One region of the Streptomyces sp. NPDC051913 genome, then DNA from elsewhere that is predicted to be linked to it. Evidence: riboswitches for the same ligand, from Rfam matches in the RefSeq annotation. Region 1 holds a riboswitch; the other holds the start of a gene.
What was found. A riboswitch is a leader RNA that binds a small molecule or an ion and turns the genes downstream of it on or off. The one in region 1 is predicted to bind glycine.
Positions count from the first base shown of each region.

Region 2: linked by a shared signal. The riboswitch ahead of gcvP (aminomethyl-transferring glycine dehydrogenase) and the one ahead of gcvT (glycine cleavage system aminomethyltransferase GcvT) in region 1 are both predicted to bind glycine.

Region 1 is NZ_JBIUCI010000029.1:83,767-94,471, reverse strand. It holds gene gcvH (glycine cleavage system protein GcvH) at 7-384, opposite strand; gene gcvT (glycine cleavage system aminomethyltransferase GcvT) at 503-1,618, opposite strand; glycine riboswitch at 1,763-1,857, opposite strand; gene ACIHIX_RS45425 (AAA family ATPase) at 2,060-2,722, shown strand; gene ACIHIX_RS45420 (enhanced serine sensitivity protein SseB) at 2,790-3,569, shown strand; gene ACIHIX_RS45415 (enhanced serine sensitivity protein SseB C-terminal domain-containing protein) at 3,666-4,460, shown strand; gene ACIHIX_RS45410 (ABC transporter permease) at 4,774-5,781, shown strand; gene ACIHIX_RS45405 (ABC transporter substrate-binding protein) at 5,851-7,653, shown strand; gene ACIHIX_RS45400 (ABC transporter permease) at 7,764-8,762, shown strand; gene ACIHIX_RS45395 (ABC transporter ATP-binding protein) at 8,759-9,856, shown strand; gene ACIHIX_RS45390 (ABC transporter ATP-binding protein) at 9,868-10,705, shown strand, end outside.
Region 2 is NZ_JBIUCI010000009.1:4,299-15,003, reverse strand. It holds gene ACIHIX_RS26430 (APC family permease) at 1-491, shown strand, start outside; gene ACIHIX_RS26425 (molybdopterin-binding protein) at 577-996, shown strand; gene gcvP (aminomethyl-transferring glycine dehydrogenase) at 1,041-3,926, opposite strand; glycine riboswitch at 4,102-4,198, opposite strand; gene ACIHIX_RS26415 (PRC-barrel domain-containing protein) at 4,330-4,707, shown strand; gene ACIHIX_RS26410 (DNA polymerase IV) at 4,753-6,138, opposite strand; gene ACIHIX_RS26405 (MerR family transcriptional regulator) at 6,197-6,886, opposite strand; gene ACIHIX_RS26400 (bifunctional nuclease family protein) at 7,145-7,618, opposite strand; gene ACIHIX_RS26395 (MerR family transcriptional regulator) at 7,696-8,436, opposite strand; gene ACIHIX_RS26390 (FHA domain-containing protein) at 8,455-9,345, opposite strand; gene ACIHIX_RS26385 (DUF881 domain-containing protein) at 9,407-10,240, opposite strand; gene ACIHIX_RS26380 (small basic family protein) at 10,246-10,578, opposite strand; gene ACIHIX_RS26375 (DUF881 domain-containing protein) at 10,575-10,705, opposite strand, start outside.

The DNA.
Region 1 (10,705 bases):
GACTCCTCAGCCGGCGGAAAAGGCGGTGTACTCGTCGGCGGAGAGCAGGTCGGCCGGCTCGTCCGCGATGCGTACCTTGAACAGCCAGCCGCCCTCGAAGGGGGCGGAGTTCACCAGCGACGGGTCGTTGACGACGTCCTCGTTGACCTCGGTGACCTCACCGGAGACGGGGGAGTACAGGTCGCTGACCGACTTGGTCGACTCCAGCTCGCCGCAGGTCTCGCCCGCGGCCACCGTGTCACCGACCTCCGGGAGCTGCACGAAGACGACATCGCCGAGCGCGTTGGCCGCGTGCTCCGTGATGCCGACCGTCGAGACGCCGTCCTCGGCGCCCGACAGCCACTCGTGCTCCTTGCTGTAGCGCAGCTGCTGGGGGTTGCTCATGGCCTGAATTCTCCTGTACGCGGGGGAGTGCTGATGAATGCGGGACTGCTGGGAACGTGCGTGAGCAGCGGAAATGTGCGCAGGGTCACGCGCGGACGCGCGCCCTGGCGTCCAGTGTCTACTTCTGCCGCTTGTAGAAGGGGAGAGCCACGACCTCGTACGGCTCGTGGGTGCCCCGGATGTCCACCCCGACGCCGGAGGTGCCGGGAGAGGCGTGCGCGGCGTCGACGTACGCCATCGCGATCGGCTTGCCCAGGGTGGGCGAGGGGGCGCCGGAGGTGACCTCGCCGATCACCTGTCCGTCGGCGACCACGGTGTACCCGGCGCGCGGGACGCGGCGGCCCTCGGCGATCAGGCCGACGAGGACGCGGGGCGGGTTCTCGGCGGACCGGGCGGCGGCCTCCTGAAGCGCCTCGCGCCCCACGAAGTCGCCCTCCTTCTCGAACTTCACCACCCGGCCGAGCCCGGCGTCGAAGGGGGTGAGCGAGGTGTTCAGCTCATGCCCGTACAGCGGCATGCCCGCCTCCAGGCGCAGGGTGTCCCGGCAGGACAGGCCGCAGGGGACCAGACCGACGCCCTCGCCCGCCTTGGTCAGCGCCTGCCACAGCTCGACCGCGTGCTCCGGCTTCACGAACAGCTCGAAGCCGTCCTCGCCGGTGTAGCCGGTGCGGGCGATCAGGGCCGGGACGCCGGCGACCGTGCCGGGCAGGCCGGCGTAGTACTTCAGCCCGTCGAGGTCGGCGTCGGTGAGGGACGCGAGGATGCCGGGGGACTCGGGGCCCTGGACGGCGAGCAGCGCGTACGCGTCCCGGTCGTCGCGCACCTCGGCGTCGAAGCCGGCGGAGCGCTCGACGAGCGCGTCGAGGACGACCTGGGCGTTGGAGGCGTTGGCGACGACCATGTACTCGGTGTCTTCGAGCCGGTAGACGATCAGGTCGTCGAGGATGCCGCCGTCCGCACGGCAGATCATGGTGTAGCGGGCGCGGCCGACGCCGACGGAGGCGATGTTGCCGACGAGCGCGAAGTTCAGCAGCTGGGCGGCCGCAGGCCCGGTCACCGTGATCTCGCCCATGTGGGAGAGGTCGAAGAGCCCGGCCCTCGTCCGCACGGCGATGTGCTCGTCGCGCTCGGAGCCGTAGCGCAGGGGCATGTCCCAGCCGGCGAAGTCGGTCATCGTCGCGCCGAGCGCACGATGCAGGGCGTCGAGCGCGGTCAGGCGGGGTTCATTGCTCATCGGACGGTTGTCTCCCAAGGCATGACGGGCGAGGTCGTTCCTCCCCATCTGTCATCGGAACCTGAGAGGTTCGCCATGACCGCAGGGGACATGACTTGCACCTTGGGTGGAGCCACCGGAGGGCGGCTCGCTTTTCAGATGTGCCTCGCCCGCGCGGTAACGGGGCCTGAGAGATTCAAGGGAGGGACTTGCTCCTTCGGCGCCCCAACCAGTGGTGGGGACTCTCCCGCGCGGATTCAAACGGCCGGTATGCAGTTGGCGCGGACATCATTGCACGCATCGGGCACGGGCGGCAGGGCCGCACCGGCCGCGCCCCTCGCCGCCCCCTTTGTGACTGGCTTGTGGCAGGACGATCACCAAAACAAGAGAGACACCCCATTACCTTCTCTTTACGCTCGGTGGGGAGGGGAACCCCCCTGACCCCGGAGGAGGACGATCACGGTGAACAGGCCCACTGCGTACGCCACCACCTCGGCCGTCGCGCTGCCCGCACAGCCGACCGCTCCGGCCCAGGAGGCATGCGCACCGCGGCCGGTCGTGCGTGACCTGCGCGACCGGTCCGGCCACACCCCGCACGCCCTGCTCTTCGCGCCGGCCGACCTGGTCGTGATCACCGGCCTGCCCGGCAGCGGCAAGTCGACCCTGATGCGACGCGCCGTCAAGGGCACCCGGATCGACTCCCAGGACACCCGCGACCGCTGGGACGCCCGCGCGCCCCGCCTTCTGCCGTACGCGCTCTACCGTCCCCTGGTCCGCTTCGCCCACTACGTCGGCCTGCGCCGGGCCCTGCGCTCCGGTGAGGGGGTCGTGGTGCACGACTGCGGCACCCAGACCTGGGTGCGCGGCTGGCTGGCCCGCGCGGCCCGGCGCCGCGGTGGCACGCTGCACCTGCTGCTGCTCGACGTCACCCCGGACACCGCGCTCCAGGGCCAGCGCGAGCGCGGCCGGGGCGTCTCGCGCTACGCCTTCCTCCGCCACCGCACGGCGGCGGCCCGCCTGATCCGTTCCGTGGAGAAGGGCGAACTGCCCCAGGGAGTGGGCTCGGCGATCCTCCTGGACCGGCAGGCGGCGGACGCCCTGCGCCGGATCGGCTTCACGGGCTGACCCCCGAAGGCGTGCCACCCGTTAGCCTTTCAGCCACATCAGCGGTACTCGGCAGGCGGACGGACAGATGGACTTCCCGGCACAGGACTTCCCGGCACAGGCACACCCCCATCCGCACGGCGGCGGATGGCCCGGCAACGAGCTGGAGGAGGTGCTCTCGGCCTCTCTGGGCGTGCCCGGGGCCGGCGGCCGGATCATCGAGGTCCTCGGCCGCAGCTTCGTCTGGATCCCCCTGCCGAACGGCGGCGGCGCCCACACCGGCCCCCTCGATCTGCCCACCCTCCAGATCGAGGGCCAGGCCTACGTCCCGGTCTTCAGTTCGGAGGAACAGTTCCGTCAGGTCGCCGGGGCGCACATGTCGTACACCGTCGCCCCTGCGGTGGAGTTCGCGCGCGGCCTGCCGCCGCAGCTCGGCCTGGCCCTCAATCCGGACGGCGTGGTCGGCGTCCCCCTGCCGCCGTCCGCCGTGGCGGACCTGTGCCGGACGGGCCGCACCCCGCTGGACGGCCCGGGCAGCGGCGGCCGCGTCAAGCTCTACGAGCCCGACTGGCAGGACGACCCGGTGGACTTCCTCGCCGCCGCCTCCGCCGAGTTCGCCGCGACGGGAGTCGTCCGCACGGCCCGCCGCTGCCTGGCCGCCATCGAGACGGCAGACCCCGTGATGTTCGTGGGCGTGGAACTCTCCCCATGGGAGGGCGACTTGCGTACCCTCCCGATGGACGCCCTGGGCCGGGCACTGGGCCAGGCCCCGGTGGCCTGGCCGGTCAACCTGGTCCTGCTGGACGTGGCGGACGACCCGGTGGGGCACTGGATGCGGGAGCGGGTCCGCCCCTTCTACCAGGCGTAGGGATTGCCGACCGCACCCGCGGACCACCGCAAGCCTTGAGCCCGAACCGCTTAAGCTGTTTCCGACTACGAAACTTTCCCGAAGGGGCGGTAGAAGGTGAGTGCCAGCGGCACAGCGACCGGCACGGTCGAGCACATGCTGCGCCAGGTGACGCCAGGGCGCTACGACGCCTACGAGGCACTCCTCCGCGCCCTCGCCACCCCCTCCTCCGGCCAGATCTGGATGCTCCTCTGGCACGGCCAGGCGGGCTCCCCGGACGCCCAGTACGGAAACATGGAGGTCGACGGCCACGGCTACGCGCCCTGCGTCACCTCCGCCCAGGAACTGAGCGCGAGCGGCTGGAACCGCTCGTACGAGGTCGTCGACGGAGTCGACGTGGCGCGCACCCTCTACCCGGACCAGTTCGGTCTCTGGCTGAACCCGCACGCCCCCGGCGGCGGCGTCGGCATCCCCTGGCTCGACCTGCGCCGGATCGCGACCGGCCTGGAGCGCCAGCCCGCGGGCCCCCTCCGGCTGTCGGAACCCGGCATCGAGATCCCGCAGTTCTACGCCCTGATCGCGCAGAACGCCCACCGCACCCCGGCCGTCCGCTCGCTGCGCCGCGCCTGGGTGCAGCCGGCGCTCGGGGCGCCGTACCTCGCCATCGGGCTCGACGTCTACGACACCAGCCCGCCCGCCGTCGACTCGGTGCGCGCGATGATGCAGCAGTCCATCGGCGCGGTCCCGGACGGGCTGCCGGTGTCGACGGTCGCCATGTCCGACGAGTACGACCCGGTCGCGATGTGGATGCGGGCCGGTGCCCGTCCCTTCTACGACCGCGAGGCGCACGCGGCTCCGGCGCAGGCGCCGGCGGCCGGGTACGGCTACCCTCCGGCGCCCGGCGGCTACTGAGCCGAACCGGCCACAGGCTCTCGTGTTACGGGAGTGTGTCTGCGCGCGTAGATGAGGGCAGAAGGCCCCGTGAGGCCCGTATTGCCCCAACTGGCCTGCGTCCGGCGGCCGTTACCTGCTGTCCGGATAACGGAACCCTGCAGCCCGCATCACGTTTATGCATCCTTTCCTCGCCAAGTCTGGCAACAGATCGCCAAAGCGTTGAAGACTCCCGCACCAGGGGTGGGTTCGCCCCTGTGTACGACGGACTGATCACGCCGCTACAGCGGCAAGTGCGGGCCGGCTACCGCCGGTTGAGAGGGGTCCCTGCCAGATGACGGCACCATTGCACGAGCCGACCGCGGAAGCGGCCCCGAGCGCGGCCGAAGAAGCGGCGGTCAACGCCGGCGCCAAGGCCGTACAGGGGCGTTCCCTGGGCCGGATCGCCTGGGAGCGTTTGAAGCGGGACAAACTCGCCCTCGCGGGCGGCGTCGTCGTGCTCTTCCTCATCGCGGTCGCACTGCTCGCGCCCGTGATCACCAGCCTCTACGGCCAGGACCCGAACACGTACCACGACAAGGACCTGATCGACCCGCTGTTCGGCACCCCCAAGGGGTCCTTCGGCGGCATGAGCGGCGACCACTGGCTGGGCGTCGAGCCGGTCAACGGCCGTGACATCTTCGCCCGCATCGTCTACGGCGCCCGGATCTCGCTGCTCGTCGGCTTCCTGTCCGCGATCGTCGCCGTGATCATCGGTACCGTCCTGGGCGTCCTCGCCGGCTTCTTCGGCGGTTGGATCGACTCCGCCATCAGCCGGGTCATGGACGGTCTGCTGGCCTTCCCGCAGCTGCTGTTCATCATCGCCCTGGTCTCCGTCATGCCGAACGAGATGCTCGGACTGTCCGGCACGGGCGTGCGCCTGTTCGTGATGATCCTGGTCATCGGGTTCTTCGGCTGGCCCTACATCGGACGCGTGGTGCGCGGCCAGACGCTCTCGCTGCGCGAGCGTGAATACGTCGAAGCGGCCCGTTCGCTCGGCGCCGGGCGGTTCTACATCCTGTTCAAGGAACTGCTGCCCAACCTCGTCGCGCCGATCATCGTGTACACGACGATGATGATCCCCACCAACATCCTCACCGAGGCGGCGCTCAGCTTCCTGGGCGTGGGCGTCAAGCCGCCCACGGCCTCCTGGGGGCAGATGCTCTCGAACGCGATCGACTACTACAAGTCGGACCCCACCTACATGGTGGTCCCGGGTGTAGCGATCTTCATCACGGTTCTTGCCTTCAATCTCTTCGGCGACGGCGTGCGGGACGCGCTGGACCCGAAGGGATCCCGCTGAACTGCCGTACACAAAGCGTCCCGTGGCACCAACACGGGGTCTCTCATCAAATCCGGAGGATCCGAGATCGTGACTACCCAACGCACCTCAGGGCGGCGGAAGCAGGCATTCGCCGCTGCCGCCGCGGTCGCCGCGCTGCTGACGACTGCGGCGTGCGGCGGCGGCGATGACGACGGCGGCAACGGCAAGGGCTCCTCGACGGGCGCGGCCGGCTTCAACGCCGCGAACAACAAGGTCGCCCAGGCCTCGCTCGCCAAGAAGGGCGGCGAGCTGAAGTTCGCCGGCGCCCAGGATGCCGACTCGTGGGACACCACGCGTGGTTACTACGGCTTCATGTGGAACTTCGCGCGCTACTACAGCCGCCAGCTGGTCACGAGCGCCACGGAGCCCGGGGCCAAGGGCGCGGCGCTCACCCCGGACCTCGCCACCGGTCTCGCCAAGGTCACCGACGACGGCAAGACCTACACGTACACCCTGCGTGACGGCATCACGTGGGAGGACGGCAAGGAGATCACCTCCAAGGACGTCAAGTACGGCATCGAGCGCGTCTGGGCGCAGGACGTGCTGTCCGGCGGCCCGGTCTACCTGAAGGACGTCCTCGACCCCAAGGGCGAGTACAAGGGTCCGTACAAGGACACCTCGGCCGACAAGCTCGGTCTGAAGGCGATCGACACTCCGGACGACAAGACGATCGTCTTCCACCTCCCGGAGGCCAACGCCGACTTCGAGGAGATCCTCGCCCTGGTCTCGGCCTCCCCGGTCCGCCAGGACATGGACACCAAGTCCAAGTACGGCCTGAAGCCGTTCTCCTCCGGCCCGTACAAGTTCCAGTCGTACAGCCCGGGCAAGGACCTGGTCCTGGTCCGCAACGACAAGTGGAGCCAGGCCTCGGACCCGATCCGCAAGGCGTACCCGGACAAGATCTCGGTCAAGTTCTTCTCGAACGCCAACGACCTGGACGCCCGTCTGCTCGCCGGTGACTACGACCTGGACATCAACCAGACCGGTCTGTCGCCGCAGGGCCGCACCACCGCCCTCCAGTCGCACAAGGCCAACCTGGACAACCCGGTCTCCGGCTACATCCGTTACGCGACCTTCCCGCAGAGCGTGAAGCCGTTCGACAACGAGCACTGCCGCAAGGCCGTGATCTACGGTGCCGACCACGTCTCGCTGCAGACCGCGCGCGGTGGCCCGGTCGCCGGTGGTGACATCGGCACGAACATGCTGCCCCCGACCGTCCCCGGTTCCGAGGGCCAGTCGTACGACCCCTACGAGCTCAACGGCGCCAACAAGGACGGCAACGTCGCCAAGGCCAAGGAAGAGCTGAAGGCCTGCGGTCAGCCGAACGGCTTCAAGACCACCATCGCCGTCCGTAACAACAAGCCGGTCGAGGTGGCCACGGCGGAGTCCCTCCAGGCCTCGCTGAAGAAGATCGGCATCACCGCCGACATCGACCAGTACGACGGTTCGCAGACCTCCGGCATCATCGGCAGCCCCTCGAACGTGAAGAAGAAGGGCTACGGCATCATCATCATGGGCTGGGGCGCCGACTTCGGTTCGGTCCAGGGCTTCGGTCTGCCGCTGTGGGACGGCAAGTACATCCTGGAGAGCGGTAACAACAACTTCGCTCTGATCGACGACAAGAAGATCAACGGTCTGTTCGACACCTACGTGAAGACGCAGGACGACGCGGCCAAGCTGTCGATCGCCAAGGACATCAACCACGCGGTGATGGACGGCGGCTACTACCTGCCGTTCGTCTTCGAGAAGTTCGTCAACTGGCGCGGTGACCGACTCGCGAACGTGTACACGTCGGACGCCTACAGCGGCATGTACGACTTCGTCAACCTCGGTCTGAAGTCCTCGAAGTAATCCCGGCACACCCGCCGAACGGCACGAAAGGCAGGTGAAGGCCGGCGACGCGGGAGCGCGGGCCACCGGATGATCTCCGGTGGCCCGCGACCCGCGGCGGGCCGAGAGCTGTGCTCGCTTACCTCATCAGGCGGCTGTTCGCCGCCGCAGTGATGCTCGTGGTCATCATCATGGTGGTCTTCGGCATCTTCTTCCTCGTCCCCAAGTGGGCGGGCGTCGACGTCGCCTTGAGCTTCGTGGGCAAGCAGGCCGACCCCGCCGCCGTCGAGGGCGTGCGGGAGAAGCTCGGACTGAGCGACCCGATCTACGCTCAGGTCTGGGAGTTCTTCAAGGGCCTCTTCGCCGGCCGCACCTATGTGGGCGGCGGCGACTCCGTGCACTGTGCCGCGCCGTGCTTCGGCTACTCCTTCCGTACCGAGCAGGCCATCTGGCCGGTGATCACGGACCGCTTCCCGGTGACCCTGGGTCTGGCGCTCGGTGCCGCCGTGCTGTGGCTGATCTTCGGTATCGCCGCCGGTGTGCTCTCCGCCCTCAAGCGGGGCAGCCTGTGGGACCGCGGTGCGATGCTCGTCGCGCTGTCGGGTGTCTCCCTGCCGATCTACTTCACCGGTCTGCTGAGCGTCGCGATCTTCGATATCGGGTTGGGCTGGGTCGACTCGGAGTACGTCCCGCTGACGGACAGCTTCGGCGGCTACTTCGCCTCCATGCTGCTGCCCTGGGCCACCCTCGCGTTCCTCTACGCCGCGATGTACGCCCGGATCACCCGCGCCACCATGCTGGAGATCCTCGGCGAGGACTACATCCGCACCGCGCGTGCGAAGGGCCTCAAGGAGCAGGTCGTCATTCGCAAGCACGCCATGCGGTCGACGCTCACGCCCATCCTGACCATGCTCGGCATGGACCTCGGCGCCCTCATCGGCGGCGCGATCCTGACCGAGACCACGTTCAGCCTGCCGGGCCTCGGCCAAGCGGTGCTCAACGGCATCAAGACCCAGGACCTGCCCATCATTCTGGGCGTCACCCTGATCACTTCTCTCGCGGTGCTGATCGCCAACCTCGCGGTGGACATCCTCTACGCCGTGATCGACCCCCGAGTGAGGCTCGCATGACCGAACTCAGCAAGAGCGGAGCGGCCGTGGGCGAGCCCACCCCCGCCTCGCCCGCGCCGACCGCCTTCCTCGAAGTGCGCGACCTCAAGGTGCACTTCCCGACCGACGACGGTCTGGTCAAGTCCGTCGACGGGCTCTCCTTCAAGCTGGAGAAGGGCAAGACCCTCGGCATCGTGGGCGAGTCCGGCTCCGGCAAGTCGGTGACCTCGCTCGGCATCATGGGCCTGCACACCGCCGGTCAGTACGGCAAGCGCAAGGCGCAGATCTCCGGCGAGATCTGGCTGGACGGCACCGAACTGCTCACCGCCGACCCGGACCATGTGCGCAAGCTGCGTGGCCGCGAGATGGCGATGATCTTCCAGGACCCGCTGTCGGCGCTGCACCCGTACTACACGATCGGCCAGCAGATCGTGGAGGCGTACCGTATCCACCACAAGGTGGACAAGAAGACCGCCAAGCGCCGTGCGGTGGAGATGCTCGACCGCGTCGGCATCCCGCAGCCGGACAAGCGGGTGGACAACTACCCGCACGAGTTCTCCGGCGGTATGCGTCAGCGCGCGATGATCGCGATGTCGCTGGTCAACAACCCCGAACTGCTCATCGCGGACGAGCCGACGACCGCCCTGGACGTGACCGTCCAGGCGCAGATCCTCGACCTGATCCGGGATCTGCAGAAGGAGTTCGGCTCCGCGGTCATCATCATCACCCACGACCTGGGCGTCGTCGCCGAGCTCGCCGACGACATCCTGGTGATGTACGGCGGGCGCTGCGTCGAGCGCGGTCCGGCCGAGAAGGTGTTCTACGAGCCCCGCCACCCCTACACCTGGGGTCTGCTCGGTTCGATGCCGCGCCTCGACCGTGACCAGCAGGAGCGCCTGATCCCGGTGAAGGGCTCCCCGCCCTCGCTGATCAACATCCCGTCCGGCTGCGCCTTCAACCCGCGCTGCCCGTACGCGGACATCCCGAAGGACAACGTCACCCGCACGGTCCGCCCGGAGCTCGCCGAGGTCGGCAGCCAGCACTGGGCCGCCTGCCACATGACGCAGGAGCAGCGGGAGCGGATCTGGACCGAAGAGATTGCGCCGAAGCTGTGAGCGAGGACAAAGTGAGCATCCCTGCGCAGAGCGACGGCACGCTGGTCACCAAGGCCGACGCCGCCCCCGGCGAGACCCTGCTGAAGGTGACCGGGCTCCAGAAGCACTTCCCGATCAAGAAGGGCCTGCTCCAGCGGCAGGTCGGCGCGGTCCGCGCGGTCGACGGCATCGACTTCGAGGTCAAGTCCGGCGAGACCCTCGGTGTCGTGGGCGAGTCCGGCTGCGGCAAGTCGACGATGGGCCGGCTGATCACCCGGCTGCTCGAACCGACGGCCGGCAAGGTCGAGTTCGAGGGCCAGGACATCACGCACCTCGGTGTCGGCGGCATGCGTCCGCTCCGCCGTGACGTGCAGATGATCTTCCAGGACCCGTACTCGTCGCTGAACCCGCGCCACACCATCGGCACGATCGTCGGCGCCCCCTTCAAGCTCCAGGGCGTGACCCCCGAGGGCGGCATCAAGGCGGAGGTCCAGCGGCTGCTTTCGGTCGTGGGCCTCAACCCCGAGCACTACAACCGCTATCCGCACGAGTTCTCCGGCGGTCAGCGTCAGCGCATCGGCATCGCCCGCGCACTGGCCCTGAACCCGAAGCTGGTCGTGGCCGACGAGCCGGTCTCCGCGCTCGACGTGTCCATCCAGGCCCAGGTCGTGAACCTGCTCGACGACCTTCAGCAGGAGCTCGGCCTGACGTACGTGATCATCGCGCACGACCTCTCGGTCGTCCGGCACGTCTCGGACCGGATCGCGGTGATGTACCTCGGCAAGATCGTCGAGCTGGCGGACCGCGAGTCGCTGTACAAGGCGCCGATGCACCCCTACACCAAGGCGCTCATGTCGGCGGTGCCGATCC
Region 2 (10,705 bases), on a different contig from region 1:
TCACGAGCGTGTCCCTGGACCCCATGGCGGAACGATTCATCAGGGACATGGCCAGCCGTAAGATCCGCTTCATCGCCAACGAGCCCGACAGCCGGGACAAGGCCGAGTACCGCGACAAGATCGAGCAGATCCGCGAGGACAACGACATCCCCAGCCAGGAGGACTTCGTCTTCGTCGAGGTCACGGTCACCGACCCTTCGGAGTTCGAGGCCGGGCTCACGGTCCGCGGCGAGGTCCTGCACAACCGCTACCGGGTCCTGACCCTGGAGTCGTCCTCCATCCCCAACGCCCTGGCCGCCTTGCTCCTCCACGTCCGCGACACCACTGCCTGCACCCCCCACATCTACTTCGAGTGGACCGAGGGCAGCCCGTTCGCCAACTTCCTCCGCTTCTTCCTCTTCGGCCAGGGCGAGGTGGCCCCGGTGACCCGAGAGGTCCTACGAGAAGCAGAACCAGACCGCACCCGGCGCCCCAGAGTCCACACGGGCTGAGCCCCGACAAACCCGAAAGCCGGATGACCCCAACACACCCACACCAACACCCCCAAACCCACCCACACCCCTACCGTGGTTGCCCATGACCCTGAGCATCCGCAACCAACTCCCCGGCACAGTCACCACCATCACCACCGGCGAAGTAATGGCCACCATCGGCATCCGCCTCACCAGCGGCCAAATCCTCACCGCGGCGATCACCAAGGAATCCGTGACCGCCCTCGCCCTGGCCCCGGGCTCCGCCGTCCGCGCCCTCATCAAGTCGACGGAGGTGGCCGTAGCCACCACCCCGATGACCGGCCTCTCCATCCGCAACCAACTCCCCGGCACGGTCACCACCATCGCCATGGGCGCAGCGATGGCCTCCGTGAAGATCGCGTTCGAAGGCACCGAACTGACCGCCGCCATCACCAAGGACGCCGCAGCCGACCTCTCCCTCGCGCCCGGCACCGCGGTAGTGGCCCTGATCAAGTCGACCGAGGTCTCGTTGGCAACGGCGTGACGAAAAGGGCCCCGCCGAAGCGGGGCCCTCCTGCACAGCCAGGCTCAGTTCTCGTACGCGTCCAACGGCGGGCACGAGCACACCAGGTTCCGGTCACCGAACGCCTGGTCGATCCGCCGCACCGGCGGCCAGTACTTGTCGGCGACGACAACCCCACCCGGGAACACGGCGTCCTCACGCGAGTACGCGTGCTCCCACTCCCCGCCGAGCGCCCCGGCGGTGTGCGGAGCGTTCCGCAGCGGGTTGTCCTCCGCGGGCCACTCCCCGGCCCCGACCTTCTCGATCTCCGCGCGAATGGCGATCATCGCGTCGCAGAACCGGTCGATCTCGATGATGTCCTCGGACTCGGTCGGCTCGATCATCAGCGTCCCGGCGACTGGGAAGGACATCGTCGGCGCGTGGAACCCGTAGTCGATGAGCCGCTTGGCCACATCGTCCACACTCACACCCGTCGCCTTGGTCAGCGGCCGCAGATCGATGATGCACTCGTGCGCGACCAGCCCACCGGGTCCGGTGTAGAGCACGGGGTAGTGCGGCTCCAGCCGCTTGGCGATGTAGTTGGCGCTCAGCACGGCCACCTGCGTGGCCCGCTTCAGCCCTTCCCCGCCCATGAGCCGCACGTACGCCCAGGAGATCGGCAGGATCCCCGCGGACCCCCAGGGCGCGGCGGAGATCGGCCCGACACCCGTCTCCGGCCCGGCGGCCGGCTGCAGCGGGTGGTTCGGCAGATACGGCGCCAGATGCGCGCGCACGCCCACGGGACCCACACCCGGCCCGCCCCCGCCGTGCGGAATGCAGAACGTCTTGTGCAGGTTCAGGTGCGAGACGTCCCCGCCGAAGTGCCCCGGCTTGGCCAGCCCGACCAGCGCGTTGAGGTTGGCGCCGTCGACGTACACCTGCCCGCCCGCCTCGTGCACCTGCGCGCAGATGTCCGCGACATGCTCCTCGAACACACCGTGCGTCGAGGGGTACGTGATCATCAGCACCGCGAGCTCGTCCCGGTACTGCTCGATCTTCGCCCGCAGATCCTCGACGTCGATCTCACCGTCCTCGGCGGTCTTCACGACGACGACCTTCATGCCCGCCATCACGGCGCTGGCTGCGTTGGTCCCGTGCGCGGAGGACGGAATCAGACACACGGTCCGCTGCTCGTCACCATTGGCCCGGTGATAACCGCGTACGGCGAGCAGCCCGGCCAGCTCCCCCTGCGACCCGGCGTTGGGCTGGAGCGACACCTTGTCGTACCCGGTGACCTCGGCGAGCCGCTCCTCCAGCTCACGGATGAGCGTGAGATAGCCCTGCGCCTGCTCGGCGGGGGCGAAGGGGTGCAGCTGCCCGAACTCCGGCCAGGTGACCGGCTCCATCTCGGTGGTGGCGTTGAGCTTCATGGTGCAGGAGCCCAGCGGGATCATGCCGCGGTCGAGCGCGTAGTCCCGGTCGGCGAGCCGACGCAGATAGCGCAGCATCGCGGTCTCGGACCGGTACTGGTGGAAGACGGGGTGGGCCAGGAACTCGTCCGTACGCACCAGCGCACCCGGCAGCGCGTCCTCGGCCGCCGCGTCCAGCGCCTCGACGTCCCCTTCGACCCCGAACGCGCTCCATACGGCGTCCAGCTGGGCCCGCGTGGTGGTCTCGTCGCAGGCGACGGAGACGTGATCGGCGTCGACGAGACGCAGGTTGACCCCGTTCTCCGCGGCGGTGGCGACGACCTCGGCGGCCTTGCCGGCCACCCGCACGGTCAGCGTGTCGAAGTAGGCGCCGTGCACGACCTCGACCCCGCCCGCGGTGAGCCCCGCGGCGAGGACACGGGCGTAGCGATGCGTCCGCCGGGCGATGCCCTTCAGCCCTTCAGGCCCGTGGTAGACGGCGTACATCCCGGCCATCACGGCGAGCAGCACCTGAGCGGTACAGATGTTGCTGGTGGCCTTCTCCCGCCGGATGTGCTGCTCCCGAGTCTGCAGAGCGAGCCGGTACGCCTTGTTCCCGTCCGCGTCCACGGACACACCCACGAGCCGCCCGGGCAGGCTGCGCGCGAACTTCTCGTGCACCGCCATGTAACCGGCGTGCGGCCCGCCGAAGCCCATCGGCACACCGAACCGCTGGGTGGTCCCGACGGCGATGTCGGCCCCGAGTTCCCCGGGCGACTTCAGCAGCGTCAGCGCCAGCAGGTCGGCGGCGACGGTCACCAGGGCCCCCAGCCCGTGCGCCTGGTCGATGACCGCCTTGAGGTCGCGTACGGCACCGGAGGCGCCCGGGTACTGGATGAGCACGCCGTTGATCTCACGCGCGGCGATGTCGGCCGGGATCCCGCCGCTGAGGTCGGCGACGACGACCTCGACACCGGTCGGCTCGGCGCGGGTCTCGATGACGGCGATGGTCTGCGGCAACGTGTCCGCGTCGACCAGGAACAGCCCCTTCTTGTTCTTGCCCATGCGCCGGGACAGCGCCAGCGCCTCGGCGGCGGCCGTGCCCTCGTCGAGCAGCGAGGCGCCGGAGGTCGGCAGCCCGGTGAGCTCGGCGACCATGGTCTGGAAGTTGAGGAGGGCCTCCAGCCGGCCCTGGGAGATCTCGGGCTGGTAGGGCGTGTAGGCCGTGTACCAGGCGGGGTTCTCCATGACGTTGCGCAGGATGACGGGCGGAGTGAAGGTCCCGTAGTACCCGAGCCCGATCATGGACCCGAGAACCTGGTTGCGATCGGCGAGCGACCGAAGCTCGGCCAGCACCTCGGCCTCGGTACGCGCGCCCGGCAGATCGAGGGAGTCGGCGTTCTTGATCACATCCGGCACCGCGGCGGCGGTGAGCTCGTCCAGCGAGCCGTATCCGACCTGCGCGAGCATCTTGGCCCGGGCCTCGTGGTCGGGGCCGATGTGACGCTGCTCGAAGGGGATCCCCTGCTCGAGTTCGGTGAGCGGAGTGCGGTGGGCGGTCATTGCGGAGGCCTCCTGGTCTGACGCGACCTTCGAGGGACACCACGGCTGCGGGTCCCGGCGGCCTCCCCCTCTGTCATCTCAACCTGAGAGCTTCACCGGACAACCCGAAGGTGCCCGGCTTTCACCGTCGGTGAGAGCGGAAGCCGTCGACACCCGCTCTGCTTTCCAGAGTGGCCTCGTCAGTGCGGTACGTGGGCCTGAGAGATTCCGGGGAGGATTTGCTCCTTCGGCGCCCCCGGACGATCTCCGGAGGACTCTCCCGCACAGGGTCAACAGCCGCTTGCCAGCCTACCAGCGCGCAAAATGCGGATCCCTGGAGGAGCCCTCGAGTGGCCACCGGCCTCAATCTGCTCTTTTGTAGTGCTTACGGATGAGTTGCGAGTCGCGACCTAGTGGAGGGCCCGTGCAGACCGATATCGATCCGCGCAACCTGATCGGCCGCAAGGCGATGGACCGCAACGGCACCAAGATCGGCACGATCGACGAGGTCTACCTCGACGACGCGACCGGCGTGCCGGAGTGGGCGGCCATACGCACCGGCCTGTTCTCCAGGGACGCCTTCGTCCCCCTGGAGCCGAGCGAACTGATCGAAGGCACCTTGCGCGTCCCCTTCGACCGCTCCTTGATCAAGGACGCCCCCGACTTCGGCGTGGGCCGCCACCTCTCTCCCGACCAGGAACTCCAGCTCTACCACCACTACGGCCTGGACGTCGCCCCCGCACCCCCACTCCCGGACCGAGACTTCGGCAAGCTGGCAGGCACAGAGGAAGCAGAAGCCTGACAGCCCCACGACCCCGCACCCCGCAGCGCCCCGTAAACGGATGTGTCACGGGTGGTGCGGGTGGGAGACCAAATCCGGCCGAAGGCCGGACGCCCCACCCTCCACCGCCACCAACGGCAAAGGCTCAGCCACAGCCAACGACGCATCATCCACCCGAAACGTCCGCACCCGCCCCGGCTCGGAATCCGGCGTCTCGAACCGCACCGTCACCCGCCCCAGCCCACTCCCCTGCACCCACCCATGCCCGAACTCGGCATGCGTGACGTCATGCCCCGCAACCCACCGCCGCTCGACAGGAGCCTCGTCCTTCTCCGCGGCCACCTCCCCCGGCTCCTCCTCCGGCAGCTCCCCCAGATCCCCCGCGGCCTGCGCGAACAGATCCTCCTGCGTGTAGTCGGCCAGTCCGGAAACCCCCACCCCCAGCAGCCGCACACCCCCCGTCGTGTCCACGGACTCCAGCAACCGCGCCGCGGCCTCCCGCACGACCGCCGGATCATCGGTGGGCCCCCGCAGCGTCTCGGACCGGGTCAGCGTGGAGAAGTCGTACCGCCGCACCTTGAGCACGATCGTGCGCCCCGACAACCCGGCCCCCCGCAGCCTCCGCACACACCGGTCGGCCAGCCGCTGCACCTCCATCCCCACCCGCAGCCGATCGTGGATGTCCACGTCGTACGTGTCCTCGACCGACACCGACTTGGTCTCCCGCTCGGCCACCACCGGCCGCTCGTCATGCGCCAACGCCATGGCATACAGCCCGTGGCCGTGCGCCTTCCCCAGCAGCCGTACCAGCTCGTCCTCGCCCGCCTCCACGATCTCCTCGACCGTGTGGATACCTGCCCGCCGCAGATGGTCCCCGGTGGCCGGCCCCACCCCAGGCAGGATCCGCACGGACATCGGCCCGAGCAGCTCTCGCTCGGTCCCCGGATCGATCACCACCAGACCGTCGGGCTTGGCCTGCTCGGACGCGATCTTCGCGAGCATCTTGGACGCCGCGAGCCCCACCGACCCCGTGAGCGCGGTGACCGCCCGTATGTCGGCACGCAGCTTCTCCCCCACCAGCCGCGCCGAGCCCTCGTCCCAGGCCGCTCCCCCGGCCTCCAGATCCACGAACGCCTCATCGAGGCTCAACGGCTCCACCAGCGGCGACAGCGCCCGCAGCAGCGCCATCACCTGCTCACTGATCGACCGGTAGAACCCGAAGCGCGGCACGAGATACGCGGCATTCGGCGCCAGCCGCCGCGCCTGCGCCATCGGCATCGCCGAATGAACCCCGAAGACCCGGGCCTCGTACGACGCGGTGGCCACCACACCACGCGGCCCCAGCCCGCCCACCACCACGGCCTTCCCGCGCAGACTCGGCTTGGACGCCTGCTCCGCCGAGGCGAAGAAGGCATCCATGTCGAGATGCAGGATCGTGGGCGCGTTTCTCACATGTCCGATGCTGCCCTACGCCACTGACAATGCCCTCGGTGATGCCCCGGGCAGAGCCTCAAACGGCCCGATTGCCCCGCCGCCGCGCCAGCTCGTCGGCGGGATTGTGCCCCACGAGCGTCTCGCCGGTGTCGATCCGCTCCCCGTGCAGCTGCGACAAGGCGCTCTCCACGTCCCGCCACACCACACCCACGGCGATCCCGAAGATGCCCTGGCCGCCCTGGAGCAGCGCGTGGACCTCGTCGGGCGAGGTGCACTCGTAGACCGTGGCACCGTCGCTCATCAGTGTCATGCGCTCCAGGTCGCGGAAACCGCGCTCCCTGAGGTGCTGCACTGTGGTACGGATGTTCTGCAGCGACACACCGGTGTCGAGGAACCGCTTGACGATCTTCAGGACGACAACGTCCCGGAAGCTGTACAGCCGCTGCGTCCCCGACCCGTAGGCGGGCCGCACACTCGGCTCGACGAGACCGGTACGCGCCCAGTAGTCGAGTTGCCGATAGGTGATGCCGGCGGCCGCACAGGCCGTCGGACCGCGGTAGCCGATCTCCTCGGACGCCATGGACGTCGCCCCTCCGCCACTGCTCGGCACGGCCGCCGGTCGCTGCGGAACGTGATCGGCCGCGCTGCCGTGATGGGGGTCCCCCCAACTCGAACGCAGTTGAGAGCTTGGGGGAGGGTACGGACCGCTTGCCCCGAGACTCCGTCCGGGGGCACCCCCAGCCGTACCGTCGCCGCTGCTTCGCACGCCGACCTCCGTCCTTGACCTGCCTTCTCGACGGTAGGCAGTCACCCGGGGCGCGTCAACGATCGCCACACTCGGCACGCCGAGTGATAATCACCCTAGGAGTGGTTTCCCGTACCCCACCGCGGGGAAAGGCTAGCCGAATGCGCTTGAGGCGGGCCGTAGGACGCTCTCACACGCCGGTGGCAAATGCCAGCATTTCGGTGGTGACCGGACACAGCCGCCCCGTCACGGAGCGCGCGTCCACCGGACCGGCCCCTCTCACTGGCTGCTGGTGCCGAAGTCCTCGGGCGAGATCTGGTCGAGGAACTCGCGGAACTTCTCCACCTCGTCCTCCTGCTCGTCCGGGATCGCGATCCCCGCGTCGTCGAGCACACCGTCGCTGCCGTAGATCGGCGTTCCGGTGCGCAGCGCCAGCGCTATGGCGTCGGAGGGCCGGGCACTCACCTCGACCCCGCTGGCAAAGACGAGCTCCGCGTAGAAGACGCCCTCACGCAGGTCCGTGATGCGCACTTCGGTGAGCTCCTGGCCGACGGCCTCCAGCACGTCCTTGAACAGGTCGTGGGTCAGCGGTCGTGCGGGGGCCATGCCCTGCTGGGCGAAAGCGATCGCCGTCGCCTCCCCCGGCCCGATCCAGATGGGGAGGTAGCGGTCGCCTCCCACTTCACGCAGAAGCACGATCGGTTGGTTGGAGGGCATTTCGACCCGGACACCTACGACATCGAGCTCGTTCACACAGCAACCCTAGGCCGTGCCCGGGACGTTTGGGTAGTCGGGCCGGAAACGGGAGCCGGATCCGACGTCCGCGCCCTTCAGGGCAGCCGTACGCCGAGGGCCGTCTGCACCAGCGCCGCGTGCAGCTTCACCGTGAGCCCCGCCAGTTCCTTCGTGCGGGCCTCCGCGTGCGCCCGGGTCTGCGGGTTGCGGTGGCGCTTCAGCGGGGCCACCACCTGGTCCACAAGGCCCGCCTCACGGTCGGCGGCGGCCTTCATCGCCCGCAGATGCCGCGGCTCGATCCCGAACCGCCCCAGCTCGACGACGAGCGCCGCCACGGTGACCACCTCGGCGTCGTACGCCCCGTCGGGCAACGGAGCGATGAGCCCGTACGACTCCCACTCCTCGAGCTCCCGCTCACCGATCTCGGCGGCCGCCATCAGCTCGGCCCGGCCGATCCGCGCCGCCGTAGGGGCCTCCCAGGGGTCCGGCAGGGCTTCCCCTCCGTCCCGCTGGCGCCCCACCACCGGCAGCGCCACGGCCTCACCTCGCTCCATGGCGTCCAGGTACTCCCGGATCACCTTGAGCGGCAGATAGTGGTCCCGCTGCATCCGCAGCACATGGCCGAGGCGCTCGACGTCCTCCGCACTGAACTTGCGGTACCCCGAAGGGGTCCGTTGCGGCTCGATGAGGCCCTCGGACTCCAGGAAACGGATCTTGGAGATGGTGACTTCGGGGAACTCGTCGCGCAGCACGTTGAGCACCGTGCCGATGCTCATCAGCCCACTGTCCGCGGCGGCGGCACCGTGACCGGCACCGCCGCTCGGTGTTTGAAGCATGGACCTTCCCTGACGGGGTCAGTAGCCCCGCTGGCTCGCGTAGAAGACCAGCCGGTACTTGCCGATCTGTACCTCGTCCCCGTTGTGCAGCGGCACCGTGTCGATCCGCTCCCGGTTCACATACGTGCCGTTGAGGCTGCCGACGTCGCTCACGGTGAACGAGCCGTCCTGCTGGCGACGGAACTCCACATGGCGGCGCGACACCGTCACGTCGTCCAGGAAGATGTCGCTCTGCGGATGACGGCCGGCCGTGGTCAGATCACCGTCCAGCAGGAAGCGGCTGCCCGAGTTCGGCCCGCGGCGCACGACCAGGAGCGCGGAACCCAGCGGCAGCGCGTCGACGGCCGCCTGCGCCTCCGGAGAGAGCATGGGGACCTGCGTCTGACCGGTGACCTCGGCGTCGTAGGCCTCAAGACCCGAGATCGAGATGGTGGAGGTCGTCTCGGACGGGCGCTCGGGCCCACCACGCAACGGCGCACCGCAGTTGGAGCAGAAGCGGCTGTTCTCCGCGTTGCGGTTACCGCACCTCGTACACACCAGGGCCGACATGGAAAACTCTCCACCCGTACTTGAGGTTGACGGTTGCCCGAAACCTATGCCGCCGGGCTGCGCAGGGTCAACCGGCGCGCCCTGCGCTCCGGCGGCGTCACCGCCCACCTGGTCCCGGAACAGCGGGCGCTGGCCCTCCGCGTCTGGCTGCGCGCGATGGCGAGCGGTCGCGTTCGCATGGTCGCTACCCTCTCGCGCGCTCTTGCCGAACAACTTCGCAAACAACTTCACGGGCGATTCCCCTTGACCGAAACAGACCCGCCCGTGGGGCAGGACGAACCCTGACTGCATACACCGGCCGACCCGGACATCCTGACAACGTCCGTATCCACCAGACAGTTTCCACCACGCACCACCCAATCGGTGCGCCGACCCCCCGCAACCTCATGCCCTCGCCGGACGTCCCTCATGCACCCGCGGTTCACCGGGAGGACGACCGAGCGTAGTCAGGCTGCTTCGCGGCTCGCAAGGCGTCCACGACGATCTTGGTCGACCGCTCGACGGTGACCGTGGCCTGCTCCTTCTCCAGAGTCTGCACCACGCCTCCAGGAATGTTGAGCGCCGGTTCGAGGTCCTGCGGTTTGCCGATGACCTTGAAACGATACGGAGCGTTGATCTTGTTCCCGTCGACGCTCACACTGTTGCCCGACTCGGTCAGATAGGTGCCGGCCACCACCCGCACGCCGTTCACCTGGATCGCCTCGGCACCGGCCGCGCGCAGCTCCTGGATCGCGTCGAGCAGCATGTCCGCCTCGACCGTCCTCTTCGTGTCCTCGATCGTCATCGTGATGCCCGGTCCCTGCGCGGCCACCGTGCCCGCCAGGATGCCGAGTTGCCGCTCCTTCTCCAACGTCTGCTTGCGGGCCTCCTCCGCCTGGTCCGAGCTGTTCTCCAACTCGTCCCGCTGGTTCTCGAGACCCTGCTTCTCGTCCTCAAGACGCTGTGTACGGTCATCGAGTTCATCGAGGATGCGAACAAGATCTTCCTGCCGGGCACCGCGCAGCGCGCTGTCGCCGTCGCTGTTCGACGCCACCTGCACGGCCAGCCCGAAGCCGAGGCCGAACAACAGCACGGCGACGATCAGTTGGGCACGGGTGACGCGCGGCGGCCAGAGCCCCTGAACCAGCCGCTGCCGGCCGGTCAGCCCGGGCTTGTCGTCCTGCGGCGACGCCACCGCCTCCGGGGCCGTCGCGGGCCGTTCCTCGGGCAGTTCCTTGCGCAGCCGGTTCTCCGGCGTGCCGTCCTGGTCGCTCATCGGCCTCACGCCCGGAAGACATGCCGACGGATCGCCGCGGCGTTGGAGAAGATCCGGATACCGAGGACGACGACCACACCGGTCGACAGCTGGGCACCCACGCCCAACTTGTCCCCCAGGAACACGATCAGCGCGGCGACGACCACGTTGGACAGGAACGACACCACGAAGACCTTGTCGTCGAAGATGCCGTCGAGCATGGCTCGCAGACCGCCGAAGACGGCGTCGAGCGCCGCCACGACGGCGATCGGCAGATAAGGCTCGACGACCGCCGGAACCTCGGGCCGGACCAAGAGGCCGGCCACGACTCCCACGACGAGGCCCAGTACGGCGATCACGATGTGCCCTTCTCAGTTCTCGGCTGTGCTGTACGTACGATCACACTCGTTGCTGCCGGCAGCCGGAGATCCCCCTCCACGGAGATGCCCGTCCGGATGCCGTAGTTCTCCTGCAGAGCGTTCAGAT